4 regions of the Streptomyces sp. NPDC006655 genome follow, and region 3 is predicted to be linked to each of the others. Evidence: riboswitches for the same ligand, from Rfam matches in the RefSeq annotation. Region 3 holds a riboswitch; each other region holds the start of a gene.

Region 1 (7,583 bases), on a different contig from region 3:
GGCGATGCCGTTGTACGCGTCCGAGAACACGCCCGGATCGATGTCGAGCATCCGGACCCGCTGGCCCCCGGTGTCCGCCGCCGGCAGCGGGCCGCCCCCGGCCCGCCGGACCGCCTCGCGGTCACCGTCGCTCAGCGCGGCGCACACCCACACCGCGTTCGCGTCCGGCCCGATCGCCGAGAGCCCCGAGACCAGCCCGCCGCCGCCCCGTTTGGCACGGAGCGCGCCGTCCGCGTCGTCCGGACGGAACTCGTACGAAACCGGGCCGCGGTTCGACGCGACCAGCACCTCTGCACTGCCGGTGTAAGCCATGGGGGAAGCCATACGCCTCAACCTAGCCCGGCTTGTAAACGCTCAAACGTACGGTCACGCCACGACGGGCGAACGTGTACCAGGTCAGGCCACCCGGCGGTCGGCGTACTCCGCGATCTCCACCATCGGCGGGCGTTCCTCCGTGTCCACGGAGTAGGTGCGGGGCTCGAAGCCGTCCTCGCCGCGTTCGAACTGGGTCAGGGACGGGCGGATCAGATGGCCGCGGGCCAGCCGCAGCTGCGCCGTGCGGTAGATCGCGGCGGACATCCGGCCGAGGGCCTGGCCGTCCTGGTGGCGGTGCTTGCGCACCCCGACGTCCACCTGGGCGAGCGCGTCCAGGCCGACCAGGTGCAGGGCGTCCACCAGCATGCCCAGCTCCACGCCGTAGCCGACCGGGAAGGGGAGCTGTTCCAGCAGGGTGCGGCGGGCCGCGTACTCGCCGCCGAGCGGCTGCACGAACCCGGCCAGCTGCGGCCAGTGCATGTTCAGCAGGGGGCGGGCCATCAGCTCGGTGACCCGGCCGCCCTGGCCCGTGGCGCCGGCGAGCGGGCGGTCGTACATCGCCTTGACCAGGTGCACGTCCGGGTCGGTCAGCAGCGGGCCGACGATGCCGGTGACGAAGTCGGAGGAGAAGTCCTTCAGGTCGGCGTCGACGAAGCAGACGACGTCCCCGCCGGTGACGAGCAGGGAGCGCCACAGGACCTCGCCCTTGCCGGGGACGGCGGGGATGCGGGGGAGAATCGTGTCCCGGTGGACGACCCGGGCGCCCGCCGCCGCGGCCACCGCCGCCGTGCGGTCGGTGGACCCGGAGTCGACGACCACGATCTCGTCGACCAGCGGCACCTGCCGCATCAGGTCGTGACGGATGACCGCGACGATGTCGCCGACCGTCTCCTCCTCGTTGAGCGCGGGCAGCACGACGGAGACGGACTGACCGGTGCGCTGCTTGGCGGCGAGTATCCGGTGCAGCGGACGGTCGGTCACGGACCAGGAGCGGGTGGCCAGCCAGCGCTCGACTTCTTCCAGCACAGTCAGCGGCTCCTCACTGTCACGGTCACACTGCGGGGTGTGATCCATCTCGCGGTACGGACGACTATCTCAACTGTCCTGGCCTTCGGTTACAGTCTTGAACAACGCGGGTGACCATCGCATGTCCTGGGGTCACCGTGCGTTGACAACCGAATACAGCTCATCCAGAGGGGCAGAGGGAAACGGCCCGATGAAGCCCCGGCAACCCTCCAGTCGGTCTCGTGTTCACAGCGAGGCTCCCGGCTAGGGAAGGTGCCAAATCCGTCTCACGGCGAGATGCGTCGTGAGGAAGATGAGGAGAAAGGGCCTCGCCTCACATGGCTGCGCAGACTGTTGCAACCGATTCCCCGGAGACCGTAGACCTCGGCCCCGCCACCGCGCTGTCCTGCCGGGAGTGCGGCCACCGCGTGCCGCTCGGCCCGGTGTTCGCCTGCGAGGAGTGTTTCGGCCCGCTGGAGATCGCGTACGACTTCTCGGGCTACGACACCGAGGAGCTCCGCAAGCGGATCGAGGCGGGACCCGCGAACATCTGGCGCTACGCGCCGCTGCTGCCGGTCCCCGCGGACGTGGCGACCAAGCCGAACATCAACCCGGGCTGGACCAAGCTCGTCCAGGCCGACAACCTGGCCAAGGAGCTCGGCGTCACCGGCGGGCTGTACGTGAAGGACGACTCGGGCAACCCGACGCACTCCTTCAAGGACCGCGTCGTCGCCCAGGCCGTCGAGGCCGCCCGTGCCTTCGGCTACACCACGCTCTCCTGCTCCTCCACCGGCAACCTGGCCGGCGCCGTCGGGGCCGCCGCGGCCCGGGCCGGCTTCCGCTCCTGCGTGTTCATCCCGCACGACCTGGAGCAGGGCAAGGTCGTCATGGCCGCGATCTACGGCGGCGAGCTCGTCGGCATCGAGGGCAACTACGACGACGTGAACCGCTTCTGCTCCGAGCTGATCGGCGACCCGGCCGGCGAGGGCTGGGGCTTCGTCAACGTCAACCTGCGGCCGTACTACGCCGAGGGCTCCAAGACGCTCGCGTACGAGATCTGCGAGCAGCTCGGCTGGCGGCTCCCGGACCAGCTGGTCGTCCCGATCGCCTCCGGCTCCCAGCTCACGAAGATCGACAAGGGGTTGCAGGAGCTGATCAAGCTCGGACTCGTCGAGGACAAGCCGTACAAGATCTTCGGTGCGCAGGCGGAGGGCTGCTCGCCGGTGTCGACCGCGTACAAGGCGGGGCACGACGTGGTGCGGCCGCAGAAGCCGAACACCATCGCCAAGTCCCTCGCCATCGGCAACCCGGCCGACGGCCCGTACGTCCTCGACATCGCCCGGCGCACCGGCGGCGCGGTGGAGGACGTCGACGACGAGCAGGTCGTCGACGCCATCAAGCTGCTCGCGCGGACCGAGGGCATCTTCGCCGAGACCGCGGGCGGGGTGACGGTCGGCGTCACCCGGAAGCTCATCGAGAACGGGCTCATCGATCCGGCGAAGTCGATCGTCGTCCTCAACACGGGTGACGGACTGAAGACGCTGGACGCGGTGGCGGGTACGGGACTCACCGCGACCATCCGCCCGAATCTCGAGTCTTTCCACGAGGCCGGGCTCGCCTGAGCCGACCGCAGAAAACCAGGGCGTTGCCCGGACCGGAGGTCTAGACAGTGAGCGTCACCGTTCGCATCCCCACCATCCTGCGTACCTACACCGGCGGCCGGGCCGAGGTCGCCGCGGAAGGCGCCAACCTCGGCGAGGTCATCGCCGACCTGGAGAAGAACCACACCGGGATCGCCGCCCGCGTCCTCGACGACCAGGGCAAGCTGCGCCGGTTCGTCAATGTGTACGTCAATGACGACGACGTGCGATTCGAGCAGGGTCTGGAGACGGTCACGCCGGACGGCGCCGGCGTCTCCATCATCCCGGCCGTCGCCGGCGGCTGAGCCCCCCGGCCCGCCTGACCTGATGGCCGAATGACCGAACATTACCTTCGGTAACAGGCATCACCGGTTGTGAATGGGATTGCCCCCTCCGCGAGAGAAGCGGAGGGGGCAATTCTGTGTGGTTGAGCGCGGTACAGTTGGGGAACACGGTCCCGATCACCGGGGCGCGGGCCCTGTTATTGGATACCGCGGGCCTGCCAAGAAGTAGCCAAAGTGTGCGGGTCATATGCGGCTTTCGTGGCTTTTATGGGGCCCGACTTGCCCTGAATTCGACCGAATTCTCGCTACATTCCGGACCCTTCCCACCCAGAATTCTCGTCCGATTGACCTGTTGCAGACGGCAGTTGGACAGATACATTCAGCCGCGGTCGACGCGTTCCGGCGCACGCCCCCAACCAATGGGGGGTGAGGTCTGACCCGGATCCGCGAAGTGTGGATCTGTGCAAGGGCCAGTAATAGGGGAGTTAGGCATGGCTCAGGGCACCGTCAAATGGTTCAACGCGGAGAAGGGGTACGGCTTCATCGCGGTCGACGGTGGTGCGGACGTGTTCGTCCACTACAGCGCGATTCAGATGGACGGCTACCGCACCCTGGAAGAGGGCCAGCGGGTCGAGTTCGAGATCTCGCAGGGCCAGAAGGGCCCGCAGGCCGACATGGTTCGCGTCACCGCCTGAAACGGCACACACCAGGAAGGGCCCGCTCCCGTCGGGGGGCGGGCCCTTCGCCGTGCCCCGGAGGGCGCCGCCCTGTGCCCCCGGAGGTCGCCGCCCGGGTGTTCGCGGGCGGCTGAGCGCGCCGCCCGATACCCGGGAGGCGCTTGCACTCGCCTAGGCCGAGTGCTAATCATTGCGTTAGCACTCTGAAGGTGAGAGTGACAAAGAAGGACCGGGTCGGTGAGGCCCGCAGGCCGGGTGGGGCAAGGAACCCACGGGTCGGCGAGCCGTCCGTCGCGGGCGCGGGCGCGGTCCTCGAAGACTCACCCCCAGTCCTGGAGGGACCACTTCACATGGCCAAGATCATCGCGTTCGACGAGGAGGCGCGGCGCGGCCTCGAGCGCGGCATGAACCAGCTCGCGGACGCCGTCAAGGTGACGCTCGGCCCCAAGGGCCGCAACGTCGTCCTCGAGAAGAAGTGGGGCGCCCCCACGATCACCAACGATGGTGTCTCCATCGCCAAGGAGATCGAGCTCGAGGACCCGTACGAGAAGATCGGCGCCGAGCTGGTCAAGGAAGTCGCCAAGAAGACGGACGACGTCGCCGGTGACGGTACGACCACCGCGACCGTTCTCGCCCAGGCCCTGGTCAAGGAGGGCCTGCGCAACGTAGCCGCCGGCGCCAACCCGATGGCCCTCAAGCGCGGTATCGAGAAGGCCGTCGAGGCCGTCTCCGGTGCCCTGCTCGAGCAGGCCAAGGATGTCGAGACCAAGGAGCAGATCGCCTCCACGGCCTCCATCTCCGCCGCCGACACCCAGATCGGCGAGCTCATCGCCGAGGCGATGGACAAGGTCGGCAAGGAAGGCGTCATCACCGTCGAGGAGTCCCAGACCTTCGGTCTGGAGCTGGAGCTCACCGAGGGTATGCGCTTCGACAAGGGCTACATCTCGGCGTACTTCGCCACCGACATGGAGCGTATGGAGGCGTCCCTCGACGACCCGTACATCCTGATCGCCAACTCCAAGATCGGCTCCGTCAAGGACCTGCTCCCGCTCCTGGAGAAGGTCATGCAGTCGGGCAAGCCGCTGCTGATCATCGCCGAGGACGTCGAGGGCGAGGCCCTGTCGACCCTGGTCGTCAACAAGATCCGCGGCACCTTCAAGTCCGTCGCCGTCAAGGCCCCGGGCTTCGGCGACCGCCGCAAGGCGATGCTGAACGACATCGCCATCCTCACCGGCGGCGAGGTCATCTCCGAGGAGGTCGGTCTCAAGCTCGAGAACACGACCCTCGACCTGCTGGGCCGCGCCCGCAAGGTCGTCATCACCAAGGACGAGACCACCATCGTCGACGGCGCCGGCTCCACCGAGCAGGTGCAGGGCCGGGTCAACCAGATCCGCGCCGAGATCGAGCAGTCCGACTCGGACTACGACCGCGAGAAGCTCCAGGAGCGCCTGGCCAAGCTCGCCGGTGGCGTCGCCGTCATCAAGGCCGGTGCCGCGACCGAGGTCGAGCTCAAGGAGCGCAAGCACCGCATCGAGGACGCCGTGCGCAACGCGAAGGCGGCCGTCGAGGAGGGCATCGTCGCCGGTGGTGGCGTGGCCCTGCTCCAGGCCTCCCAGGTCTTCGAGAAGCTGGAGCTGGAGGGTGACGAGGCGACCGGCGCGCAGGCCGTGAAGCTCGCCCTGGAGGCCCCGCTCAAGCAGATCGCCGTCAACGCCGGCCTCGAGGGTGGCGTCGTGGTGGAGAAGGTCCGCAACCTCACCCCGGGTCACGGCCTGAACGCCGCGACCGGTGAGTACGTCGACCTGGTCGCCGAGGGCATCATCGACCCGGCGAAGGTGACGCGTTCCGCCCTGCAGAACGCCGCCTCCATCGCCGCGCTGTTCCTCACCACCGAGGCCGTCATCGCCGACAAGCCGGAGAAGGCCGCCGCGGCCGCCCCGGGCGGCATGCCGGGCGGTGACATGGACTTCTGAGCCTGACGGCTCGGCAGCTCCCGCGCAGCACCGAGGGCGGCGCCCCCTGTTCGACAGGGGGTGCCGCCCTTCGCCGTACCCGGGCCCGGCCCCAAGCCCCTGACAGGCGGGGAGCGGGTCCCGAGCCGCGGGGCGCTCGGCGGGCGAGGGCTGGTGTGTCCGGCCGCGGGGCGGGGGTGCCGTGGCCGGGCGGTCGCTGCCGCGGCGGACGGCGCGGTGGGGTGCCTCCTGGCCGGAGGCTGGGGGAGGCCGGTGACCGACGAGTGTCCCGCGGGCGGTCCCGGCAGCCCTCAACGGGCGAGGAACGGGCCCAGTGCCGCGATGAGTTCGGTGGGTGCGTCCAGTGCGATCAGGTGCGCGGCGGTGGGGAACTCGACCAGCGTGGCGCCGGGGATCCCGGCGGCGTAGTGGCGGGCGATGTCCTGGAAGTCGGTGACGTCGAGCTTGCCGATCCCCACCAGGGTGGGCACGCGGATGCCGGCGAGATCGCCGGTCGTGGGGCCCTGGGAGTACTCGCCCACCACGTCCTGGTTCACCAGCGACGTGCGCAGCGGGCCGCGGAGCCGGTCGGCCAGTCCGTCGGCGACGTCGTCCCAGCCGCGGGCCGGCCCGCGCAGCCACATGTCCAGGTTCACGCCGACGGCGGTGTCCAGGTCGCCCGCGGCCAGCGCCGCCGTCTCGGCCTCGTCGTACGCGATCATCTCCGCGGACCAGTCGTACCGCGGCCACGGCGGGGCGAGCAGCGCCAGCGAGTGCACCCGGTCCGGGTGGGTGAGCGTGAAGTCCACGGCCACCCGGCCGCCCCAGGACGCGCCCACCAGCCGGACCCGGTCGAGGCCGAGGTGGTCCAGGAGGCGGCGCAGGTCGTCGCTCTCGCCGAACGGTCCGCTCGGCGGCGCGGACTCGCCGAAGCCGCGCAGGTCGTACCGGACGACCGTGTGCCGTTCGGCGAGGGCGGGTGCGACCGCGTCCCACATGCGGTGATCCGCCACGCCGGCGTGCACGAGCACGACGGGCGGTCCGTCACCGGTGACGGAGTAGGAGAGGTGGCCGAGTTCGTCGGTGAGTGTCTGCATCCGCAGATGCTCGCAGCGCCCCGGCGGGGGCCGCCACCCGATAAGCCTCCCCCGGTGGTGGCGGGGGTCACACCGCTTCGCCGCCGGGAGCGGGAATGCGCGGGGGCGGACGGATCGTTGTGCACGACGCGTATTCGATGCGCGTGCACATACCGGCTGGTCAATGAACCCGACGTATACGACTCGGGTACCCGACCCACTCACGAGGAGCCCCCCACGTGACCGTCACCACGCCCCCCGCCTCCCGCGCGGCGGAGATCCTCTCCCGCCCCATCGTCCTGAACGGGCTCACGGTCCCCAACCGGATCGTGATGGCGCCCATGACCCGCCAGTTCAGCCCCGGCGGCATCCCCGGCGAGGACGTGGTCTCGTACTACGCCCGCCGGGCCGCCGCCGGTGTCGGTCTGATCGTCACCGAGGGGACGTACGTCGGCCACGACTCGGCCGGCGACAGCAGCCGTGTCCCGCGGTTCCACGGCGAGGAGCAGCTGGCGGGCTGGGCGAAGGTCGCCGAGGGCGTGCACGCGGCCGGCGGCACGATCGTCCCGCAGCTGTGGCACATCGGCATGGTCCGCAAGCAGGGCCGGCCGCCGTTCGCGGACGCCCCCGCCGT
Region 2 (7,583 bases), on a different contig from region 3:
CCGGCACCGTGCCGCCCCGGGTGCGGTAGGACACGGACAGGCCGCGGATGCTGAGCAGTGGTGTGGTCACGTCCTCGCCGTTCTCGTCTGCGTCGCTCATCGCTGCCGGGCCCATTCGCCGTCCAGCGCCCGCGCGATCCGGTTGGTGGCCAGCACGGTCGCGGCGATGGCCAGACCGGGCAGCGCGGTCAGCCACCACGCGTTGGCCAGGTAGTTGCGGCCGTCGGAGATCAACGTGCCCCACTCCGGGGCCGGCGGCGGCGCGCCGTAGCCGAGGAAGCTGAGCGCCGACACGGCCAGGATCGAGGAGCCGAAGTCCAGGGTGGCCAGCACGATCACCGGACCGGCCGCGTTGGGCAGCACATGCCGGCCGAGGACCGAGTACCAGCGGGACCCGCAGGAGCGGGACGCCTCCACGAACACCGCCTGCCGCACCCGCAGCACCTCGGCACGGGCCACCCGGGCGAACGAGGCGACACTCGCGATGCCGACCGCGACCGCGACCTTCACCGTCCCGTAGCCGAGCGCGGTGACGAGGGCCAGGGACAGGAACAGCGCCGGGATGGACAGGAGCACGTCGACGAACCGCATCAGCACGTCGTCCACCCACCGGCCCACGAAGCCGGCGACCACGCCCAGCAGCCCGCCGACCACGAAGGCCACCAGGACCGCGATCAGTGTCGCCTTCAGGGAGAGCTGGGCGCCGTGCACCACCCGGGAGAACACGTCACGGCCGAGTTCGTCGGTACCGAACCGGTGACTGCCGCCCGGGCCGCGGAAGTTGTCGGACGGCACCCCCTTCAACGGGTCCTGGGAGGTGAACAGGTCCGGCCAGAAGGCCGCCAGCACCACCAGCACCAGGACCGCGACGGACAGCAGCAGCCCCGGGCGGCGCACCAGGAACCGCAGCACCCGCCGCACGTCGACACGGCGACCCGGCCCGGGCGCGGGCCCCGCCTCGACCGGCCGGGCCAGGCCGAGGGCGGCCTCGGCCGCGTCGGCCGCACCGTCCACAACGCTCTGACTCATGCGAAGCTCGCCCTCCTGTCCGGGGCCACCGCGATCCGCGGATCCAGCAGCGGGTAGACGAGGTCGACGACCAGGTTCGTCGCCACGAAGATCAGTGCTCCGAACACCACCACCCCCTGCACCAGCGGGATGTCCTGGGCGGTCACGGCCGCCGCGGTCACCCGGCCCAGGCCGTCCCGGGAGAACACCGTCTCCACGACCACCGAACCGGCGATCAGCTGTCCGACCAGCAGCCCGACGACCGTCAGCGCGGGCAGCGACGCGTTGCGCAGCGCATGCCGCAGATGCACCCGCCGGCGCCCGGCGCCCTTGGCCCGGGCGGTCTCCACATAGGCCTGGTCCAGCGCCGTGAGCAGACTCTTGGCCAGCACCTGGGCGACCTGCGCCCCGGTCGGCACGGCCAGCGTCAGCGCCGGCAGCACCAGGCCCCGCAGCCCGTCGTTGCCGAACGCGGGGAACCAGTGCAGCCGGAACGAGAAGGCCTCGACCAGCAGCAGCCCCACCCAGAAGGTGGGCACCGACACCCCCAGCGGGGGCAGCGACAGCAACAGCTGCCGCAGCCACCGCTGCGAGGTGTACGTCGCCACCACCGCCAGCCCGCCACCGAACACCACCGCGAGCAGCAGCGCGGCCCCCGTCAGCTGGAGCGTCCCCGGCAGCGCGTCGCCGATGACGGAGGTGACCGGGCGACCGCTGGAGACGGCGTCGCCGAAGTCCCCGCGCACCGCCCGCCCGAGGTACTCGGCGTACTGCACGAGGACCGGCTTGTCGAAGCCGTACTCGTGCCGCAGCGCCGCGAGCTGGGCCGGGTCGACCTGTCCCGAGTCCATCCCGGCGCCGGCCATCGCGGAGACCGGGTCACCGGGCAGGAAGTCCAGCACCAGGAACGACACCGTGTAGGCCGCCCACAGCACCCCGACCGCCTGCGCGAGCCGTTTGATCACATAGCGGCGCACGGGTCAGCCGATCCAGGTGTCGTGCAGCTGGATCCGGCTGCCCGAGTCGAAGTCCAGGTCGTGCACCTTCGTGGACACGCCCAGCTGGGTCTGCAACTCCACCACGGGCACGTCGTACGCGTTCTGGACGATCAGCCGCTGCGCCTCGGCGACCAGCTTCGCGCGCTTGGCGGCATCGGTCGTCGCGGCCTGCCGGGACAGCACGGTGTCCAGCGAACTGGCGGGCAGGTGGTAGAAGTTGGCCAGCCGTGTGGAGAACGAGGTGCGCAGGATGTCCGGGTCGGACCGGGTCACGTTGCCCCACACGACGTCGAAGTCACCGGCCTGGAGGGTCGTCGCGAACTGGGTGACGGGGAGCTGCTTGAGCACCACGTCGATCCCGACGGCCTTCAGCTGCTGCTGGACCAGTTCCAACGCGGGCTGGTTGGTGGCCGCGTTGGGGAACCAGGTGATGGTCAGGCTCAGCGTCCTGCCGCCCTTGGCACGGATGCCGTCACTTCCGGCCTTCCAGCCGGCCTGGTCCAGCAGGGACCTCGCCTTGGCCGGGTCCGTGGACAGGTCCGCGGACAGGTCGGTGTAGTCGGGTGTGGTGTGCGCCAGGACGCTGCCGGCCGGCCGGGTGCCGGTCGGGAAGACGGTGTCGGCGATCTGCTTGCGGTCGACCGCGACCTGGAGCGCCTGCCGCACCCTGGCGTCCTTCAGCAGGGGGCCGGCGTTGTTGAGACCCAGGCCGAACACCACCCCGGGGTTGGCCCGGCGGGCGAGCGTGACCTGGCCGCCCCTGAGCGCTGCCTCGTTGGCCCTGCCGACGCTGCTGATCGCGTCGACCTGCCCGGACTGGAGGCTGCCGGCGCGTACGCCGGCCTCCGGCACCACCTTGAAGACCAGCTTGTCCAGGTAGGCCTCGCCCTTCTTGGCCCACAGGCTGGATCCCCAGGCGTACCCGGTCCGTCTGGCCAGGGTGATCGACTGGTTCTGCACATAGCCCTTCAGCACGAACGGCCCGGATCCCACCACCCCGTCACTGCACTTCTGCTGCGGGGTCCGGTGCACGCTCGCCGACGACTCGATGCCCAGTGAGTGGGTCGAAGTCGCTTGCAGGAACTGTGCGTTGGGCTGTGCGAAGGTCACCTGCACGGTGAGCGGGTCGACCACGGAAGTGCTCTTGACACCGCTGAGGTAGCCCTGGGCCAGGGTGCCCAGGGCGCCGAGCTTCGGCACCGCGTCGAAGTTGTCCTTGACCACCTGCGCGGTCAGCTTCGACCCGTCGCTGAAGGTGACGCCCGAGCGGAGGTGGAACGTGAACCGGGTGGCGTCGGAGTTGATGTCCCAGCTCTTGGCCAGCCACGGCACGATCCTGCCGGTCTTCGGGTCCTGGTCGGTCAGCGAGTCCACGATCTGACGGACCGAGTAGATGGTGTCGTTGCTGCCGACCTGCTGCGGATCCACGCAGCCGGAGTCGGAACCCACCGCGAAGGTCAGGGTGCCGCCGGACTTCGGCCGGCTGCTCGCGCCGCCGGAACCGCCGTCGCCCGAACCGCAGGCGGTCAGCAGCACGCTGGTGGTCAGCAGGGCGGCCAGCGGCGCCCAACGGGATGATCTGAATACCGGAAGTGCGGTCACGGAGGGTTTTCTCCTACTCGTGTCACCAGGCACCGGGTGCCGGGTGTCGGGAGCGCGGCACGCCGTGCAGGGACGTGCGACCCGGCCGGTCGGCACCGGCGGGGGGAAGCGCTGAACAGACGGTGGTCAGGGAGACGCCACCGGGCGCGGTGGCGGGAGAACGGGCAGCGGACTGTCACGCGGGGGCCGGGAGGCCGGTGCCTGACGGCGGTCCGGGTGCCGACCGGTGTGCCGACCGGTGGATGCCGCGCGAGGGGCCCGGCCGGCGATGTGGCCGGTCAGGGGGCTCGTCAGCGGCGGCTTGTCAGCGGACCGGGGGCGGGCTCGTCAGCGACAGCTGGTCGTGCGACAGAGGCAGCTGGTCGAGCGCTTGAGGTCGATGTGGCGTCGGCGGGAGAGCCGGGAGAACGGCATGGCACCGGCGCAGGAGGCGAGCGTCGCTTGGTCGCTGTGCATACCGGTCCCTCCCCGTCTCCGGCCCCGCCACCGGGGCCTCGCGCTTGCGGGGATCGTCGGTGATCCCGCCGGGCTTTCACCTGGAGCACCCCACCGCGCGGGAGGGTTGCCGGTCAGCGAGCCAGGGCTTGACGCTGACACTCAATGCCGATCGTGATGCTACGGAGCGGACTTGTCGAACGTCAATGCCACACAGGGACGTTCGGGTGCGCCAGGCCGGAGCGTCTCACCTGCCGGGACACGTCCATGGCCGGTGTCGAACACCGGCGGTGCCGTGCGGGGTACGGCCCCGGAGACCGGCGTGTCGTGCGGCGGGGTCGCCGCACGACCGGCCGTCCTGTCGGCCGTCCCACCGGGCGGCTCTTCCGTCCGGTTCAGGACCCGCCGCGTTCGCGGGGGATCCTCAGGCCCGCCTCGATGGGCACCGGCAGCCGGTTCTCGGCCGGCGGCAGCGGGCAGGTGGCCAGATCCGTGTAGGCGCAGGGCAGGTTCGCCGCGCGGTTGAAGTCCAGCAGGACCGTGCCGTCGGCGGTGGGCGGTTCCAGGGTCAGGGCCCGGTTGGCCGCGTAGGTGGTGACCCCGGAGGTGGCGTCGGTGAACAGGAGCATCAGCCGGCCCTCGCCGGGACCGGGGAACGCGGTGAGCGCCAGCGGCCGCCCGTCCAGTTCGAACTCGACCCGGCCCGGCGCGTCGTACACGTGCTCGAGGCCCGCCACCGCGGCGCCCACGGTGGTCGGCCGCGGCTCGTCGAAGGGCACGTAGCGGCCGGTCACGGCCCACCGCGGGTCGGGTGCGTAGGCGGGGGTGCCGGTGAAGGCGGTGCGCAGCGGCGCGTCCGGGTGCCGGGGCCGCACGATGTCGTTGCCGCCGCGCTTGGCGACCTCGATCACGGCGTCCTTCCAGACCGCGTCGACGCCACCGCGTTCGGGCAGCACGCCGAAGCGGTACTCGCCCCGCACCGGCGTTCCGCCGACGACCAGCTCCTCGCCCTCGTCGAGGGTGACGACCACCCCGTCCGGGCCGGTGCGCCAGGCGCCGGGCGCGTCGGGGAAGCGCTGCGGCCGGTCGTCCAGCCAGTGCAGGCCGGTGATCGCCAGAAAACCGTGCGGGGCGGCCAGCCGCGCCTCCTGGGCGCGGTACCAGTCCAGCCAGTCCTCGGTGAACGCCTGCAGGTCCGTCGTGGTGGCCTCGGTGGTCATGGGGTCTCCTTCGTGGGGCGGGTTCGTGGCGCGGGGCGGGATCGCGTCGGCGGCACTCAGCCGGCCCGTCGCTCGGGCGCGCAGCGGTGGGTGAGGGGTTCGCGCAGGCCGAGGTGGTCGCGCAGGGTGCTGCCGGTGTACTCGGTGCGGTAGACCCCGCGTTCCTGCAGGGCGGGCACGAGCAGGTCGACGATGTCGTCCAGGCCGTCGGGGACGAGGTACGGCGTGACGTTGAAGCCGTCGACCGCGCCGTGCCGCACGTAGTGGGCGAACTTGTCGGCCAGGCCGGACGGGGTGCCGACATGGCCGCGCTGCGGGCCGAGCTCGATGACGGCCTCGCGCAGCGACCAGCCGTGTGCCGCCGCCTTCGCCCGCCACTCGGCCACCACGGCCCGCGGGTCGGCGACACGCCGAGCCCCGAAGGAGCCGTCGTTCTCGGTGACCACCGGATCCTCCTCGGGCAGCGGCCCGTCGGCGTCGCGGCCGGACAGGTCGATGCCCCACAGCAGCCCGGCGATGCCCAGCGCCGTCGCGGGAGTGACCTGCTGCCGCCGGACCCAGCGCTTCTTCTCCTGGGCCTCCTCCTCGGTGGCGCCGATGATGATCTCGGTGCCGGGCAGGATCCGCAGGTCGTCGTCGGGCCGCCCGGCCACCCGCAACCGGCGCCTGATGTCCTCGGCGAAGGCCAGCGCGTCGTCGAAGTCGCCGCCGTGCGCGGAGAAGATGACGTCGGCGTTGCGGGCGGCGAAGTCGCGCCCCTCCCCGGAGTCGCCGGCCTGGAAGATCACCGGGTGGCCCTGGGCGCTGCGCGGCAGGGTCGGGGCGAGATCGACGTCGAACTGCGCGCCCTTGTGGCGCACGTGGTGGATCGTGCCGGGTGCCGACCAGGCGGTGGCGTTCGCCGAGCCGGCGACCGCGCCGTCCTCCCAGCCGTCCCACAGGGCCCGGGCCACGGCGAGGAACTCCTCGGCGCGCCGGTAGCGGTCGGCATGGTCGAGATAGCCGCCGCGGCGGAAGTTCGCGCCGGTCCAGGCGTTGTCCGTGGTCACCACGTTCCATCCGGCGCGGCCCTCGGAGAGCAGGTCGAGACCGGAGAGCCGGCGGGCGAGGTCGGCGGGCTCGTTGAAGGTGGAGTTGGAGGTGGAGACCAGGCCGATGCGGCGGGTGACGGCGGCCAGTGCCGCGAGCTGGGTGATGGCGTCCGGACGGCCGGCCACGTCGAGGTCGTGGATCCTGCCGTCGACCTCGCGCAGCCGCAGTCCCTCGCCGAGGAAGAACGCGTCGAACAAGCCCCGTTCGGCGGTCTGCGCGACCCGTCGGAAGGAGGCGGGGTCGATCTGCGAGCCGCTCTCGGGGGCGGACCAGATGGTCCAGTGGTTGACGCCCTGGAAGAACACGCCGAAGTGCAGTTGTGCGTGCGGCCTGGGGACGTCGAGGGGGTCGGTGCGGGTCATCGGGCTCCCTCCTGGACGGCCGTGGCCGCGAAACGGTTGGCGGGGCGCTCCAGGCCCAGGGTCGCGCGCAGGGACGTGCCGGGCAGCGGCCGGGCGACCAGCCGCCGTTCGGACAGGGCCGGCAGGACGAGCCGCGACAGGACGGGCAGATCCTCGTCCAGTACCAGCGGGTGCAGCCGTACGCCGTCGACGTGCCGACTCAAGTCGGCGAGAAGGGCGACCAGTCGCTCCACCGGGCCGATGTGCCGGAGCCTGCCGCGGTCGGTCCACGGCGCGTGCCGTCCGAGGTCGGCGACGCGCTCGCCGGCCGCGGCCCCCGGAGTGTCCAGCGCCACCTCCACCTCGGCGAAGACCCGCGGCGCACCGGCGGAAGCCGCGGCCGTCGCCACCGCCGGGAGGTCGCCGCCTCCGACGAGCGCGACGTCGAGCAGCCCGGCGGCCCCGTCGGCAGGGCTGCCCAGGACGACGAGCTGCCCCTGCGGAGGGCGCGGCACGATCGCCGGGCCCTTGACGGCGTAGGTCTCCCCGGTGAAGTCGATGTAGTGCAGCCGGTCGCGGTCGAGGTAGCGGCTCGTGGCCACGGAGCGGATGACCGCGTCGTCCTCCCACGAGTCCCACAGGGCGCGGACCACCTCGACCCCGTCCCGGGACTCCCGGGCCCACGCGTCGGCTTCGGCGACCAGGGGCCGCCCCCAGGCGCGCGCCGCCTCGGGGCGCTCCTCCTGGGCCACCACCCATCCGGCGCGTCCCGCGGAGACGTGGTCCAGGGACGCCAGCTGCCCGGAGACGTGGAAGGGTTCGGCGTAGGTGACCGGGACGACGGGGGCGACCCCGATGGTGCTCGTGGACGCCGCGGCGAAGGCCGC
Region 3 (7,583 bases):
CTGCGTCCCTCCGACGTCGCCGTCGGCTCGCTGACCTTCGCCAAGCCCGAGGGCGTCGAGGAGGACCAGGAGGACTTCCAGAACGTCATGGCGAAGGCGGCCCTGATGATCATCCGGCTGCAGCCGGACAACATCAAGGACAAGCGCGAGCTCGAGTGGTCGCACGAGGGAATCGTCGCCTACTCGAAGATCTGCACCCACGTCGGTTGCCCGATCTCGCTGTACGAGCAGCAGACCCACCACGTGCTCTGCCCGTGCCACCAGTCCACCTTCGACCTCTCCGACGGTGCCCGAGTGATCTTCGGCCCGGCCGGTCACGCCCTGCCGCAGCTGCGCATCGGTGTGAGCGAGGAGGGCTACCTCCAGGCGCTCGGCGACTTCGAGGAGCCCGTCGGTCCTGCATTCTGGGAGCGCGGATGAGCACTTCAGAAAACTCAGAGTCCCGCGCCCGCGGGAAGGCACCGGCCGGCGAGCGCGTCGCCGACTGGGCCGACGGACGGCTCGGGATCTACTCCCTCGCCAAGTCCAACATGCGCAAGATCTTCCCCGACCACTGGTCGTTCATGTTGGGCGAAGTGTGCATGTACAGCTTCATCATCATCATCCTGACGGGTGTGTACCTGACGCTGTTCTTCCACCCGTCGATGAACGAGGTGGAGTACCACGGCAGCTACGTCCCGCTCCAGGGCCAGCTGATGTCCGAGGCGTTCAACTCGACCCTGCACATCTCCTTCGACGTGCGCGGTGGTCTGCTCATCCGGCAGATCCACCACTGGGCCGCGCTGATCTTCCTCGCCGGCATGTTCGTGCACATGATGCGCGTGTTCTTCACCGGCGCGTTCCGCAAGCCGCGTGAGATCAACTGGCTGTTCGGCTTCCTGCTGTTCGTCCTCGGCATGTTCACCGGCTTCACCGGTTACTCGCTCCCGGACGACCTGCTCTCCGGCACCGGTGTCCGCTTCACCGAGGGCGCGATCCTGTCGATGCCGATCGTCGGCTCGTACATCTCGTTCTTCCTCTTCGGCGGCGAGTTCCCCGGCCACGACTTCGTCGCCCGGTTCTACTCGATCCACATCCTGCTGCTGCCGGGCATCATGCTCGGCCTGATGGTGGGCCACCTGATCCTGGTCTTCTACCACAAGCACACGCAGTTCGCGGGTCCCGGAAAGAGCGAGAAGAACGTCGTCGGCATGCCGCTGCTGCCGGTCTACATGGCCAAGGCCGGAGGCTTCTTCTTCCTGGTCTTCGGTGTCATCGCGGTCATCGCGGCGACCACCCAGATCAACCCGATCTGGGCCATGGGCCCCTACCGCCCGGACCAGGTGTCCACCGGCGCCCAGCCCGACTGGTACATGGGCTTCGCCGAGGGTCTGATCCGCTACATGCCCGGCTGGGAGATCAACCTCTGGGGCCACACCCTGGTCCTGGGCGTCTTCATCCCGCTGGTCCTGTTCGGTCTGGTCCTCGCGGCGATCGCGGTCTACCCGTTCCTGGAGTCCTGGATCACCGGCGACAAGAGCGAGCACCACATCCTGGACCGCCCGCGCAACGCCCCGACCCGCACCGGTTTCGGTGTCGCCTGGGTCACGGTCTACATGGTCGGTCTGATCGGTGGTGGCAACGACCTGATCGCCACCCACTTCCACCTGTCGATCAACGACGTCACCTGGTTCGTCCGGATCTTCTTCTTCGCCGGACCGGTGATCGCGTTCATCGTCACCAAGCGGATCTGCCTCGGCCTCCAGCGCCGGGACCGCGACAAGGTGCTGCACGGTCGCGAGACCGGCATCATCAAGCGGCTCCCGCACGGTGAGTTCATCGAGGTCCACGAGCCGCTCTCGCAGGAGCAGCTGCACACCCTCACCGCCCACCACCAGTACGAGCCGGCCCAGGTCGGCCCGGCGGTGGACGAGAACGGTGTCGAGCGCAAGATCAAGGGGTCCGAGAAGCTCCGCGCCAAGCTGAGCAACGCCTACTACGGCGAGGACAACCAGATCCCGAAGCCGAGCGTCGAGGAGTACAAGGAGATCACGAGCGGCCACGGCCACCACTGATCGACGGCGTCGCCACGCCACGGTCGAAGGGCCCCCGTCCGTACACCGGACGGGGGCCCTTCGCGGTGCCCGCGGCTGGATAGGGTGAGTCCAGAAACCGTCTTTCCGCCGGTACGACACTCAGGAGCGGCCTTATGAGCGCTGTGACCCCCGCTGGAGGCGACACCGCGGCGGGCCGTTCCTGGCCCGGGGTGCTGAACGCACTGCTGTACGGCCAGGACCAGAGCGCCGACGCGACGGCCTGGGCGATGGACCAGATCATGCGCGGCCAGGCCACCGACGCCCAGATCGCGGGCTTCGTGGTCGCCCTGCGGGCCAAGGGCGAGACGGTCGACGAGATCAACGGGCTCGTCCGCACGATGTACGAGCACGCCAACGTCATCGAGGTGCCGGGCCGCACCGTCGACATCGTCGGGACCGGCGGCGACGGCGCCAAGACGGTGAACATCTCCACGATGTCCGCGCTGGTGGTGGCCGGCACCGGCGCGAAGGTCGTCAAGCACGGCAACCGGGCGGCCTCGTCCGCCTCCGGTGCCTCGGACGTCCTGGAGAAGCTGGGCGTCAACCTCGACCTGACCCCGCAGCGGGTCGCCGAGGTGGCCGAGGAGGCCGGCATCACCTTCTGCTTCGCCGTCAGGTTCCACCCGGCGCTGCGGTACGCGGGCGCCGCCCGCGGCCAGCTGGGCATCCGCACGGTCTTCAACATCCTCGGCCCGCTGACCAACCCGGCGCGGGTCCGGGCCCAGGCGGTCGGCGTCGCGGACCCCCGCATGGCCCCCGTGGTCGCGGGCGTCTTCGCGGAGCGCGGCAACTCCTCCCTGGTGTTCCGCGGCGACGACGGCCTCGACGAGCTGACGACGACCGCCACGTCCCGGGTCTGGACCGTCCGCGACGGCAAGGTCACGGAGGAGACGTTCGACCCCCGTGACGTCGGCATCGACCTGGTCCCCGTGGAGGCGCTGCGGGGCGGCGACTCCTCGTACAACGCGGCGGTCGCCCGCAGGCTCCTGGACGGGGAGACGGGCCCGGTGCGGGACGCGGTGCTGCTCAACTCGGCGGCGGCGCTGGTGGCCCTGGACCCGGGCCCCGGCACACTGGCCGAGCAACTGCGGGCCGGCATGACCAGGGCGGCCGAGTCCATCGACTCGGGCGCAGCCAAGCGAGCACTGGAGCGCTGGGCGGCGGCGACGCACAAGTAGGGGCACGGCTCCGGGGCTGGGGCACGGTACGGCACCGCCGGACCGCGCCGGCCGCCGCTGATCGCCGTTGCGGCGGAAAGAATCCCGAGCGTCAGCGCTCTTTGCTTCCCGCCGCAACGGCGTGCAACCAGGCACTGCCTTGTCGGCGGTGCCGAACCGGCCTCGTGCCCGTCCCGTCATCCGGACAGGAGTTGCGCGTCCGCGATCAGTTCACCTAGGTTTCTTCCCAGGTCATGAGTGACAGTCATGAGGCCCCGGCCGACTGTCCGGCAACCCTCCGTCCGTGGCGGGGTGCCCCGGGTGAAGACCAGGCCGTAGGCAGCGAGGTCTACGGCAAGCGCGGACCCCTCGTACACCAGGGGTCCTGGTCGTCGAGGAGTCTTCCGTGAGCAAGCGAATGCGATAGGGCCGCAGAGCCCCGCCTCCGCATCCCCCGCAACCCTCCTTTTCCTTTCCCGCCGTTGCTCGAGCGCGTCCGCTCGCACGGTGGATTCCAGCTGCGCTCACGGGAGTTCGCCATGTCTGTCTCCACCGCCGCCTCCACCCGTACCGTTTGTGCCCCGCTGCCCGTTCTGGGCCGGGACGTCACCGTCCCGCTCGTCACCGGCGGCGAGGTCGGCTACGCCGCTCTCGACTACGCGGCCAGCGCCCCCGCCCTCCAGCGGGTCTGGGACGACGTGGCGGCGTACGCGCCGTACTACGGCAGCGTCCACCGCGGCGCCGGATACCTCTCCCAGCTGTCCACGGACCTCTTCGAGAACGCCCGGAAGACCGTCGCCGAGTTCCTCGACTGCCGCCCCGACGACCAGCTGGTCTTCACCCGCTCGACCACGGACTCCCTGAACCTCCTGGCCCGCGCCCTCCCCGCCGACTGCCAGGTCTTCGTCTTCGAGACCGAGCACCACGCCTCGCTGCTGCCCTGGCAGGACGCCCGGGTCAGCTACCTCGACGCCCCCCGCACCCCGCGGCAGGCCGTGGCCACCCTGGAGCGGGCCCTCGCCGACCGCGACCCGCACGGTCCGGCCCTGGTCTGCGTCACCGGCGCCTCCAACGTCACCGGCGAACTGTGGCCGGTGCGCGAGCTGGCCGCCGCCGCCCACGCGCACGGCGCCCGGATCGTCCTGGACGCCGCCCAGCTCGTCCCGCACCACCGGGTCTCCGTCCGCGACCTCGACGTCGACTGGGTCGCCTTCTCCGGCCACAAGCTGTACGCCCCCTTCGGCTCCGGTGTCCTGGCCGGCCGCGCCGACTGGCTGCGGGCCGCCGAGCCGTACCTCGCGGGCGGCGGCGCCAGCCGCAAGGTCACCCGGCGCGAGGACGGGGGAGTGGCCGTGGAGTGGCACGAGAGCGCCGCGCGGCACGAGGCCGGGTCGCCCAACGTGATCGGCGCCTACTCCATCGCCTCCGCCTGCAAGGCGCTGACCGAGGCGGGCTGGGACACCCTGGTCGCCCGCGAACAGCAGCTGATCGCCGGGGTCCGCGCGGGCCTCGCCGAGATCCCCGAGGTCAAGGTGCTCTCCCTGTTCGGCGACGACGCCCCGCGCGTCGGTGTGATCAGCTTCGTGGTGGAGGGCTGGAACAGCTCCCACTTCGCCGCCGCCCTCTCCGCCGAGTACGGCATCGGCGTCCGCGACGGCCTCTTCTGCGCCCACCCCCTGGTCAGGACCCTGCTGGGGTCCGACCCGCAGACCCAGGGCGAGTGCGGGGCACCGGAGGCGGCACCGGGCGAGAAGTCGCTGAACGCGATCCGGGTGAGCTTCGGCGCGGGCACCCCGGACGAGCACGTGGAGCGGTTCGTGAACGCGGTGCGGGAACTGGTGGCCGACGGCGCCAGGTGGACGTACCGCACGGAGAACGGCCGCTGCGTCCCGGCGGTGTGATCAGCGCCCCGTAAGGGGCGCGGGGAACTGCGCGCTCAGCCATGGCGGACCCGCAGGGGACCACGATGCTTCGTGCCCGGCTACCGGCCGGTGGGGGCTTGTCGCGCAGTTCCTCCCCCAGCCTTCGGCCGGGGGCACCCCCAGCGCCCCTTGCGGGGCGCGTTGCGGCCGACGGCGCCTGTTAGCTGTCCAGGCCGATCGCGAACGCCGCCTCCAGGTCGTGCTGGGAGTACGTGCGGAACGCGACGTGCGTGTCCGTGGCCTCCACGCCCTGGATCCTGCTGATCCGGCCCGGGATGACCTCGGCCAGGTCCTCGTGCTGGTGCACCCGGACCATGGCGATCAGGTCGTACGTACCGGTGACGGAGAAGACCTCGCTGACGCTCTCCAGCGCGGCGATCTGTTCCGCGATCTCGGGGATCCGGTCCACGCTGGTCTTGATGAGGACGATCGCGGTGATCACGGCTGGTTCTCTCCCTCGGGAGCCGGAGCTGGGGCTGATCTCACTCTAGTCGTACGGCCATACCTCACCCAGGCGTAGCCGAAGCCGAGGCCGAAGCCGACCAGGTGGGCGAGGTAGGCCACGCCGGGACCGGAGGGGGCCCGGTCCAGGGCCAGCCACTGCAGGGCCGCCCAGAACGGCAGCACCACCCAGGCCGGGAACCGCAGCGGCAGGAAGAAGAGGAACGGCAGGAGACTGGTCACGCGGGCGCTGGGGAACAGGTAGAGGAATGCCCCGAGGACCGCCGAGATCGCCCCGGACGCCCCCACCAGGGACTGCTGGGACGTGGCGTTGGCCACCGCGTAGCCGAGCAGCGCGAGGTAGCCGCAGCCGAGGTAGAAGAGGGTGAACTCCACCCGGCCCATCCGTTCCTCGGTCATCGCCCCGAAGACGAAGAGGAAGAGCATGTTGCCGAGCAGGTGCACCCAGCTGCCGTGGATGAACAGCGCCGTGGCCGGGGTGAGCAGCTCGCCGGCCGGACCGTCGAACAGATCGGCCGGAACCACCCCCCAGCCCCGGAAATACGCCCGCTGCGCCGTCGCCAGGGCCGCCCCGGTGCCGTAGGAGGTGGTGAGGCCGGAGGCGGGCCCGAGGACGAAGACCAGGCAGCACACGGCGATCAGGGCGTACGTCATGGGTGCGGACGTCCCCCGCAGGCCCCGCAGGGTCCGGGCGGCCGTCGTGTTCCAGTTGCCGATCATGGACATAGAGCATGGCGTAACGGGACGCAACCACGCAGATCGCCTCGCCGCCGTGGACAGGGCGGCGTCGGGCAGCCACCAGGCCGTAGGGTACGAGCCACACGCGTCGGGACGGCGCGTCACGGACACTAGAAGGAAGCGAACAAGCCACGATGACGGTTCCCCTGCCGACCGCCTCCACGCGGTGGCGCTGCACCCTCTGCGGCAACCTCACGCGCTTCGACGTGACCCGCTCGTCGAAGGTCGTCGAGTACGTGCACCTGGACCTGGCCGGTGAGCCCAGCGTCGAGGAGCGCGAGGTGGTCAGTGAGACCATCGAGTCGGTGCGCTGCCGCTGGTGCAACGCGGTGGACCAGGTGGAACTCGTGGACAGGCCGGGCGCCGGCTCCTGAGACCGGGAGCGGCACCGCACAGGTGATGGGGTGTGACGGATGGTGGAGACCACGGGCGGGGGGCCGGGCGACGGCACCGCCGAGGTGCTTGACCGTCCGTTGCCCGACGGCGTGCGACGGCGGGTCGTGCAGATCGTCTCGGACGGGTTCGGCGGGCTGACCGTCGGCGAACTGCCCGCGCAGCTGCGGCAGTACGCCCGGTTCGCTCCCAACCGCCGGGCCAAGTTCGCCGGCAACGCCATGGCGGCCGCGCTGGAGACGGACCCCCTCTTCCGGCAGCGGATCGGGGAGAAGCTGAGAGAGGCCCAGCCGGAACTGACCGGCGCCCTGGACTCCGGCTCCCCGCCCCCGGCCGCGGACCCGCTCGACGTGGCGGCCGCGGCCTACGTACTGCGCCCCACCGACTGGGTGAAGCTGGTGACGGCGGCCGGCGAGGAGGCCCAGCGGGCGGACGCCGAGCGGGCCGGCGAGGAGAGCCGGGCCGAGCTGGAGCGGCTGCGCGAGGACCTGGACCGGGCCCGGGAGCTGACGCGGACCGAGACGGAGCGGCTGCGCGCCGAACTGGACGCGGCCAAGAAGGAAGCCGAATCGCTTCACCGCAAGCTGCGCGCGGCCGTCAGCGACGTCAGGCGCGGTGAGGCCGCGCTGCGCAAGATGCAGGGCGAACTGGAGACGGTGCGGGCCGAGGGGCAGAGCCAGGTGTCCGCCGCCGAGAGCGAGAGCCGGCGGCTCAAGGCGAGGCTCGGCGAGGTCGAGGCCGCCCTGGAGGCGAGCCGCCGGGCCGCCCGCGAGGGGCGCAGCGTCGAGGACATGAGGGTGCGGCTGCTGCTCGACACCGTGCTCGACGCGGCCCAG
Region 4 (7,583 bases), on a different contig from region 3:
CGAGACGGCCGCGGCTCCGGAGTCGCCGCTCCCGCCCGAACAGGCCGCGACGGCGAGCAGGGACCCCGCCGCCAGGGCCGCGGCGAGCATACGCGCGGGTCGGGACGGACGGGTCATGGCGGCTGCCTCCTCGGGAACGCGGTTCGTCCCTCCACGCCACCATCCGCTCCGGCAGCCGACCACTCGCGCGTGCCATTCGAGTGAGCGTCCCGGGGTGCCGGTGTCCCAGGCGTGGACGCCCTCTTGACGCCGCGCGGAGGCCGATCGACACTCCAGAGGGGAATCCTAGTGAAAAGGTAGGGAAAGATGGATCGGCTGCGCACGGTCACCGGCGGGGAGCGCCGGGAATGCCGTACGCCCTGGCCGACCCCTCTGCTCGTCTCCCCTCTGCTCACCTCCCGGCTGCACATCGACCTGCTCCGGGTGTGCAGCGCCATCAGCGGCACCGGTTGACCGCGCCGCGCCGCCCTCCGCGGCCCGAGCCGCACGGCGCCCCTTCCACGGCCGGGTCCGACCGCCCGCCCCCTCCGCACCGGGCCCACCCGCGCGTTCCACGGCCCGCTCCGCCCCGCCTTCCGCAGACCGACGCCACCCCCCGCTCCGCAGCCCGCCCCGACCGCCCGGCCCCTTGCCGCGACCACCGCCGTCCGCCCGTTGCCCTGACCGCCCGATGAACGCTTCCGCCGCGCGTACGTCCGCGCGCCCGTACCCGGGGAGACGCATGTCCATCACTCCGCTGACCGCCCTGCCGTCCGTCCGCACCGCCCCCGCCTTCCGGGGACGCATCGGACGGGACGCGCGCAGCGGTCACTACGCCGTGCCGGGCCGCTACCGGCTCCACCTCGCCACCGCCTGTCCCGATGGCCTCCGCATCGCCGTCGGCCACAGTCTGCTGGCCCTGGACGGCTGTTGTCCGGTCACCTTCCTGCCCGCGGTCCCGGACGGTCCCGACGGCAGCCACACGGTACTGCGCCCGCTGTACGAGGCCAGCGCCCACCGCTACTCGGGGCCGGCCCTGGCGCCGGTGCTGAGCGACGACTGGTCGGGCCGGATCGTCTCCACCCACAGCCGGGACATCCTGCGCGACCTCGACCGCCACTTCGGCGACGGTGTCACGCGCCTGTACCCGTGCGGTGCCGAGGCCGAGATCGAGGCCGTCGAGCGGCTGTGCACCGAGGACGTCGAGCAGGCCGCGCAGCGCGCCGGGCGGGAGGGCGGCGACCCGCGGGCGCTGGAGACCCTGCTCGCCGCCCTGGGCGAGCTGGAACACCGGCTGACGGGCGTCGAGTTCCTGGTCGGCGGTCGACTGACCGCAGCCGACGTCGAGTTGTGGGTGACCCTGGTGCAGCTCGACACGGTGCACCGCAACCACCTGGACGCCTCCGCCGTGCACCGCATCGCCGACCACCCGGTGCTGTGGGCCTACGCCCGGCGGCTGGCCGCGCACCCGGCCTTCGGCGCCCACCTCGACCTCGACGGCATCGCCCGTCGCCACCACGGCCGTTGCCAGGGACTGGAAGCCGCCGGCGCGGCCGTCCAGATCCTGGACTGGGCCGGGCATGCGGCGGACGCTTCCCGCAGGTGAGAGCGGTCCGAACCGTCCCGCCAACTGGACAGGCGTTGACATTCGTTCGGGTGGCTGCCTAACTTACGGACCAGAACGGTCAAGAGCGTCAGCATCAAGCCCTGGCTAGCTGACCGGCAACCCTCGCACCGCGGTGGGGTGCCCCAGGTGACGACCCGACCGAATGACGACGTTCGGTAAGCGCGCGGCCCACGGGCCACCAAGTGACAGGTGACGGACATGTACGCAGCTTCCAGCACGGCCCCGCGCCGCGCCCAGGGCTGCGTACAGCCGTACCCGAGCCCGCTCGTCGCCGACCGCGCCGTCGACCTGCTCCGTGTCAACAGCGCCCTGTGTAGCGCGTGTACCGCACCGGGCTGTGCCCGCTGTCGGGTCTGACCAGGCCTTTCCGCCCAGTCCCGCAGCTTCGCGCCTCAGCGTTCCTGACGAAAGCACCGGCCGTCCGGTGTGACGCCGTCCGCCCAGCCCCCGTGTCCCGCGCGCCCCCTGCGCCCGTGCCGTGCCCGAACACGGCCCGGTGCCGCGTGCCCGGCCGTGGGATCCGGGGTGTCCGACTCCGCCGGAGCCCGCCATGAGTGAACCCCCAGGCGCCACCCTCGCCCCCGAGGCGCCGTCCGCCGCCGACGAACCGTCAAAACCCCTCGCCGCACAGCGCGTTCTGCCACTGCGCAGGCCAGGACGCTGGATCGCCACCGCCGTCGTCCTGGTCCTGGTCGCCCAGTTCGTCCACGGACTGGTGTCCAACCCCTTCTACCAGTGGGACCGCTGGGGCTACTGGTTCCTGCGGCCGACCATCCTCGACGGGCTGGTCATCACCCTCGAAGTCACCGCCTACAGCGCGGTGCTGGGCCTCCTCGGCGGCGTCCTGCTCGCGCTGGCCCGGCTCTCGAAGAGCCCGGTGCTGCGCGCGGTCAGCTGGACCTACGTGTGGGCGCTGCGCTCCATACCGCTCATCGTCGTCCTGCTCTTCCTCTACAACTTCAGCGCCCTGTACAAGACGTTGAGCGTCGGCGTCCCCTTCGGACCGGCCTTCTTCTCCTTCGACGAGTCGAAGCTCGCCACCGACATGGCCATCGCCGTCATCGGCCTCAGCCTCAACGAGGCGGCCTACGCGGCCGAGGTGGTCCGCGGCGGCATCCTCTCGGTGGACCAGGGCCAGCACGAGGCGGCCGCCGCGCTCGGACTGCCCAAGGGCTACCAGTTCCGGAGGATCGTCTTCCCGCAGGCGCTCAGGTCGATCATCCCGAACTACGTCAACCAGCTCATCGGCCTCATCAAGAGCACCTCGCTGGTCTTCTACGTCTCGCTGCTCGACCTCTTCGGCACCGCGCAGAGCATGGGCTCCACCTACCCCGGCGACATCGTGCCGCTGCTGCTGGTGGTCACCGTCTGGTACCTGATCCTCACCAGCGTCGTCTCCGTGATCCAGTTCTACGTCGAGCGGTACTACGCCCGGGGCGCCACCCGCTCCCTGCCGCCGACCCCCTTGCAGAAACTGCGGGCCGGCCTCACCGACCTGCGCGCCCGCATCCGCCGGGAGGCCGCCGTATGACCACCACCGACACCCTGGAGACGGCCCCCGCCGCCCTGGAGATCCACGACGTCCACAAGTGGTACGGCGCCCACCGCGTCCTCGACGGCGTCGACCTGACCATCCGCCCCGGCGAGGTCACCGTCATCCTCGGCCCGTCCGGATCCGGCAAGTCCACGCTCCTCAGGGTCATCAACCACCTGGAGAAGCCCGAGATCGGCTACGTCAGCATCAACGACGAGCTGATCGGGGTGAAACGGCAGGGCGACCGACTCAAGGAGCTGAGCGAGCGCGCCATCCTGGCCCAGCGCGGCCGGATCGGCTTCGTCTTCCAGAACTTCAACCTCTTCCCGCACCTGACCGTGCTGGACAACGTGGCCGCCGCCCCCGTCGCCACCGGGAAACTGACCAAGCCCGAGGCCCAGGCGCTGGCCAAGGAACTGCTCGAACGCGTCGGCCTCGGCGAACGCGTCGGCGCCTACCCGCGGCAGCTGTCCGGCGGCCAGCAGCAGCGCGTCGCCATCGCCCGCGCCCTCGCCCTGCGTCCCGGCGTCATCCTCTTCGACGAGCCCACCTCCGCCCTCGACCCCGAACTGGTCGGGGAGGTCCTCTCCGTCATCAAGGACCTGGCCACCAGCGGCACCACCCTCGTCATCGTCACCCACGAGATCGGCTTCGCCCGCGAGATCGCCGACCGGGTGGTCTTCATCGACGACGGCAGGATCGTCGAGCAGGGGCCGCCCTCCGAGGTCCTCGACGAGCCGCGGCACGAGCGGACCAGGGACTTCCTCAGCAAGGTCCTCTGAACCGCCCCACCACAGACCTCCCCCCACGCCCTCACCCTCATCACCGGCACCGACAAGGAACGGCCATGTCTACCCACTTCACCCGACGCAGCCTGATCAGAGGCATCACCGCGGCCACCGCCGTCGCCTCCCTCGCCACCGGGCTCGCCGCCTGCGGGGGCGACAGCGACGCGGCCACCACCACCGACAACGCCAAGTCCGGCGAGGTCGTCGTGGGGCAGGTCTCCAACGGCGCCGCCACCCAGACCGCCATCAAGGTCTCCGAGGTCAAGTCCCTCAGCGCCGAACTGCCCGCCGCCGTCAGGAAGAGCGGCACCCTGAAGATCGGCATCGGCGCCCTGCCCGCCGGCTTCCCGCCCCTGGCCTTCACCGGCAGCGACCAGAAGACCCTGACCGGCTCCGAGCCGGACCTCGGCCGCCTGGTCGCCGCGGTCCTCGGACTCAAGTCCGAGGTCCAGAACTCCACCTGGGAGAACCTCTTCGTCGGCATCGACAGCGGCAAGGTCGACGTGGCCTTCTCCAACGTCACCGACACCGAGGAGCGCAAGAAGAAGTACGAGTTCGCGTCCTACCGGCAGGACAACCTCGCCTTCCTCGTGCCGAAGAAGAGCACCTGGAACTTCGACGGCAACTACGAGAACCTCGCCGGCAAGACGATCGCCGTCGGCTCCGGCACCAACCAGGAGAAGATCCTCCTGGAGTGGCAGGCGAAGCTCGCCAAGGAGGGCAAGAAGGTCACCGTCAAGCACTTCCAGGACAGCAACAGCACCTTCCTGGCGCTCGACAGCGGAAAGATCGACGCCTCCTTCGGCCCCAACCCCGGCTTCGCCTACCACAACAAGCAGACCGCCGGTAAGCCCAACGCCACCCGCACCGTGGGCACCTTCTCCGGCGCCGGCGCCAGCCTCCAGGGCCTGATCGCGGCCACCGCGAAGAAGGACAGCGGCCTCGCCAAGCCCCTCGCGGACGCCATCAACTACCTGATCAAGAACGGTCAGTACGCGCAGTGGCTCAAGGCCTACAACCTCTCCAACGAGGCCGTGGCCAAGTCCGAGGTCAACCCGCCCGGACTGCCGCTCGACAACTCGTGACCGCCCGCACCACCAGCACGCCCGCCGGCTTACCGGGAAAGGATTCCGCCTCCGTGACCGTCCAGACCGACTTCCGCGGAGGCGGAACCCCCCTCGCACCCGACACCGGCCCTCTCGACAACGCCGTCTGGTCCGCCCTCACCGGCCCGCACGCCCACCTCGCCGAGAGGGTCGGCGCTGCCGCCCGCTACCCCGACGACGTCTACGCCTACGCGGCCCTCGCCGACGCCGCCGACCCGGCCGCCTGGGCCGACCTGCGCACGCTCGTCGGCCCCGGAACGACCGTGAAGATCAAGCCGGTCGAGCAGGCACCGCCCGGCTGGGAGGTGGTCGGCGGCGGCCGGGGCGTCCAGTTCGTGGACACCGCGCTGCGCGCCGAGCCCGCACCGGAGGCGGTACGGCTCGGGCCCGCCGACGTGCCCGAGATGCTGGACCTGGTGGCGCGCACCGAGCCCGGCCCGTTCCGCACCCGGACCGTAGAGATGGGCAGCTATCTCGGCATCCGGCACCGGGGGCGGCTCATCGCCATGGCCGGGGAGAGGCTGCGGCTGCCCGGCTGGACCGAGATCAGCGCCGTCTGCACCGACCCGGAGCACCGGGGCCGGGGCCTGGCCACCCGCCTCGTCCGCGCGGTCGCCGCGGGCATCCGGGAGCGCGGCGAGACCCCGTTCCTGCACGCGGCCCCCGACAACGCGACCGCCATCCGGCTCTACGAGTCGATCGGCTTCACCGAGCGCCTGCGCGGCCGCACCCTGCTGGTGCGCAGCCCGGGAACATCCGCGGACGTCCGGCGGTTGTGAGTCATGACGAGATGTACGCGAAGCAGGACGAGGAGGTGCGGGACATGACACGTGTCGCCAGTCCCAGCCGCCGCACCGTCCTGTACGCCCGGCCGCACATCGACCTGCTGCGCGTGGCCGGCGCGCTCTGTTGCTCCTGACTTTGCTCCGCCGCGCCCCTCCCGTCCGGCGCGCCCTCTCACGGACCTCAGGAAGGCACCACTGTGTCCTCGAATCCCGCCTCCCACCTGCACCTCGCCGTCGCCCTCGACGGCACCGGCTGGCACCCCGCCTCCTGGCGCGAGCCGGTCGCCCGCCCCCGAGAGCTGTTCACCGCCGGATACTGGGCCGACCTGGTCGCCGAGGCCGAGCGCGGTCTCCTCGACTTCGTCACCATCGAGGACGGTCTGGGCCTGCAGTCCTCGCACTACGGCGAGCCGGACGGCCGCACCGACCAGGTCCGCGGCCGCCTCGACGCCGTGCTCGTCGCCTCCCGGATCGCGCCGCTCAGCCGGCACATCGGCCTGGTGCCGACGGTGATCGCCACGCACACCGAGCCGTTCCACATCTCCAAGGCCATCGCCACCCTGGACTACGTCAGCACCGGCCGCGCGGGGCTGCGGGTGCAGATCTCCGCCCGCCCGCACGAGGCGGACCACTTCGGCCGCCGTACCTTCCCGCCGATCGACCTGGCGGACCTGCGGTCCCCGGCCGGTCAGGAGCGGCTCAGCGAGCACTTCGACGAGGCGGCCGACTACGTCGAGGTGGTGCGCAGGCTCTGGGACAGCTGGGAGGACGACGCGGAGATCCGGGACGCCGCCACCGGCCGCTTCATCGACCGGGACAAGCTGCACTACATCGACTTCGAGGGCGGGAAGTTCAGCGTCAAGGGTCCCTCCATCACCCCGCGCCCGCCCCAGGGTCAGCCGCTGGTCACCGCCCTCGGCCACCAGACCGTGCCCTACCGGCTGATCGCCCGCCAGGCCGACGTCGGGTACGTCACCCCGCGCGACAGCGCCGACGCCCGCGCCGTCCTCGCCGAGATCCGCGCCGAGCAGGAGGCCGCCGGCCGGGCCGGCGACACCGTGCACGTCTTCGGCGACCTCGTGGTCTTCCTCGACGACGACCAGGCGGCGGCCGAGGCCCGCAAGGACCGCCTCGACGCCCTCGACGGCGGCGCGTACACCAGCGACGCGCGGATCTTCACCGGTACGGCGGCCGAACTCGCTGACCTCCTGGAGGAGTTCGCCGCCGCGGGCCTCAGCGGCTTCCGGCTCCGGCCCGCCGTCCTCGGCCACGACCTGCCGCGCATCACCCAGGACCTGGTCCCCGAACTCCAGCGCCGCGGCCGCTTCCGCACCGCCTACGAGGCCGACACCCTGCGCGGCCTGCTCGGGCTCGCCCGCCCCGCCAACCGCTACGCCGACGCCACCGCCTGAGCCGGAAGGACCGCACCCCCTCATGAGCAAGCCGCTGAAGCAGATCCACCTGGCCGCCCACTTCCCGGGCGTCAACAACACCACGGTGTGGAGCGACCCGGCCGCCGGCAGCCACATCGAGTTCAGCTCCTTCGCGCACTTCGCGCGGACCGCCGAACGCGCCAGGTTCGACTTCCTGTTCCTCGCCGAGGGCCTGCGCCTGCGCGAACAGGGCGGCAAGATATACGACCTGGACGTCGTCGGCCGCCCCGACACCTTCACGATCCTCGCCGCGCTGGCCGCCGTCACCGAGCACCTCGGCCTGACCGGCACCATCAACTCCACCTTCAACGAGCCCTACGAGGTGGCGCGC

The links. A riboswitch is a leader RNA that binds a small molecule or an ion and turns the genes downstream of it on or off. The one in region 3 is predicted to bind S-adenosylmethionine.
Region 1: another riboswitch for S-adenosylmethionine. It lies ahead of thrC (threonine synthase); the one in region 3 lies ahead of AB0958_RS03045 (aminotransferase class V-fold PLP-dependent enzyme).
Region 2: another riboswitch for S-adenosylmethionine. It lies ahead of AB0958_RS40875 (putative leader peptide); the one in region 3 lies ahead of AB0958_RS03045 (aminotransferase class V-fold PLP-dependent enzyme).
Region 4: another riboswitch for S-adenosylmethionine. It lies ahead of AB0958_RS10930 (amino acid ABC transporter permease); the one in region 3 lies ahead of AB0958_RS03045 (aminotransferase class V-fold PLP-dependent enzyme).

Annotation. Positions count from the first base shown of each region.
Region 1 covers NZ_JBEYJU010000073.1:24,760-32,342, forward strand. The annotation lists gene AB0958_RS32150 (trehalose-6-phosphate synthase) at 1-312, opposite strand, end outside; gene AB0958_RS32155 (glucosyl-3-phosphoglycerate synthase) at 397-1,341, opposite strand; SAM riboswitch class I at 1,499-1,640, shown strand; gene thrC (threonine synthase) at 1,659-2,942, shown strand; gene AB0958_RS32165 (MoaD/ThiS family protein) at 2,990-3,265, shown strand; gene AB0958_RS32170 (cold-shock protein) at 3,736-3,939, shown strand; gene groL (chaperonin GroEL) at 4,272-5,894, shown strand; gene AB0958_RS32180 (alpha/beta hydrolase) at 6,185-6,970, opposite strand; gene AB0958_RS32185 (NADH:flavin oxidoreductase) at 7,189-7,583, shown strand, end outside.
Region 2 covers NZ_JBEYJU010000137.1:8,536-16,118, reverse strand. The annotation lists partial or broken gene AB0958_RS40895 (ABC transporter ATP-binding protein) at 1-100, opposite strand, end outside; gene AB0958_RS40890 (ABC transporter permease) at 97-1,029, opposite strand; gene AB0958_RS40885 (ABC transporter permease) at 1,026-1,985, opposite strand; gene AB0958_RS40880 (ABC transporter substrate-binding protein) at 1,989-3,608, opposite strand; gene AB0958_RS40875 (putative leader peptide) at 3,936-4,022, opposite strand; SAM riboswitch class IV at 4,100-4,213, opposite strand; gene AB0958_RS40870 (DUF1684 domain-containing protein) at 4,439-5,263, opposite strand; gene AB0958_RS40865 (NtaA/DmoA family FMN-dependent monooxygenase) at 5,320-6,717, opposite strand; gene AB0958_RS40860 (LLM class flavin-dependent oxidoreductase) at 6,714-7,583, opposite strand, start outside.
Region 3 covers NZ_JBEYJU010000003.1:200,776-208,358, reverse strand. The annotation lists gene AB0958_RS03060 (Rieske 2Fe-2S domain-containing protein) at 1-420, shown strand, start outside; gene AB0958_RS03055 (cytochrome bc complex cytochrome b subunit) at 417-2,054, shown strand; gene trpD (anthranilate phosphoribosyltransferase) at 2,189-3,253, shown strand; SAM riboswitch class IV at 3,483-3,599, shown strand; gene AB0958_RS03045 (aminotransferase class V-fold PLP-dependent enzyme) at 3,772-5,133, shown strand; gene AB0958_RS03040 (Lrp/AsnC ligand binding domain-containing protein) at 5,315-5,596, opposite strand; gene AB0958_RS03035 (rhomboid family intramembrane serine protease) at 5,593-6,336, opposite strand; gene AB0958_RS03030 (hypothetical protein) at 6,489-6,728, shown strand; gene AB0958_RS03025 (NYN domain-containing protein) at 6,768-7,583, shown strand, end outside.
Region 4 covers NZ_JBEYJU010000014.1:809-8,391, forward strand. The annotation lists gene AB0958_RS10915 (hypothetical protein) at 1-117, opposite strand, end outside; gene AB0958_RS10920 (hypothetical protein) at 307-453, shown strand; gene AB0958_RS10925 (glutathione S-transferase C-terminal domain-containing protein) at 722-1,585, shown strand; SAM riboswitch class IV at 1,663-1,774, shown strand; gene AB0958_RS10930 (amino acid ABC transporter permease) at 2,157-3,137, shown strand; gene AB0958_RS10935 (amino acid ABC transporter ATP-binding protein) at 3,134-3,922, shown strand; gene AB0958_RS10940 (ABC transporter substrate-binding protein) at 3,988-5,013, shown strand; gene AB0958_RS10945 (GNAT family N-acetyltransferase) at 5,067-5,813, shown strand; gene AB0958_RS10950 (putative leader peptide) at 5,858-5,953, shown strand; gene AB0958_RS10955 (LLM class flavin-dependent oxidoreductase) at 6,017-7,231, shown strand; gene AB0958_RS10960 (NtaA/DmoA family FMN-dependent monooxygenase) at 7,254-7,583, shown strand, end outside.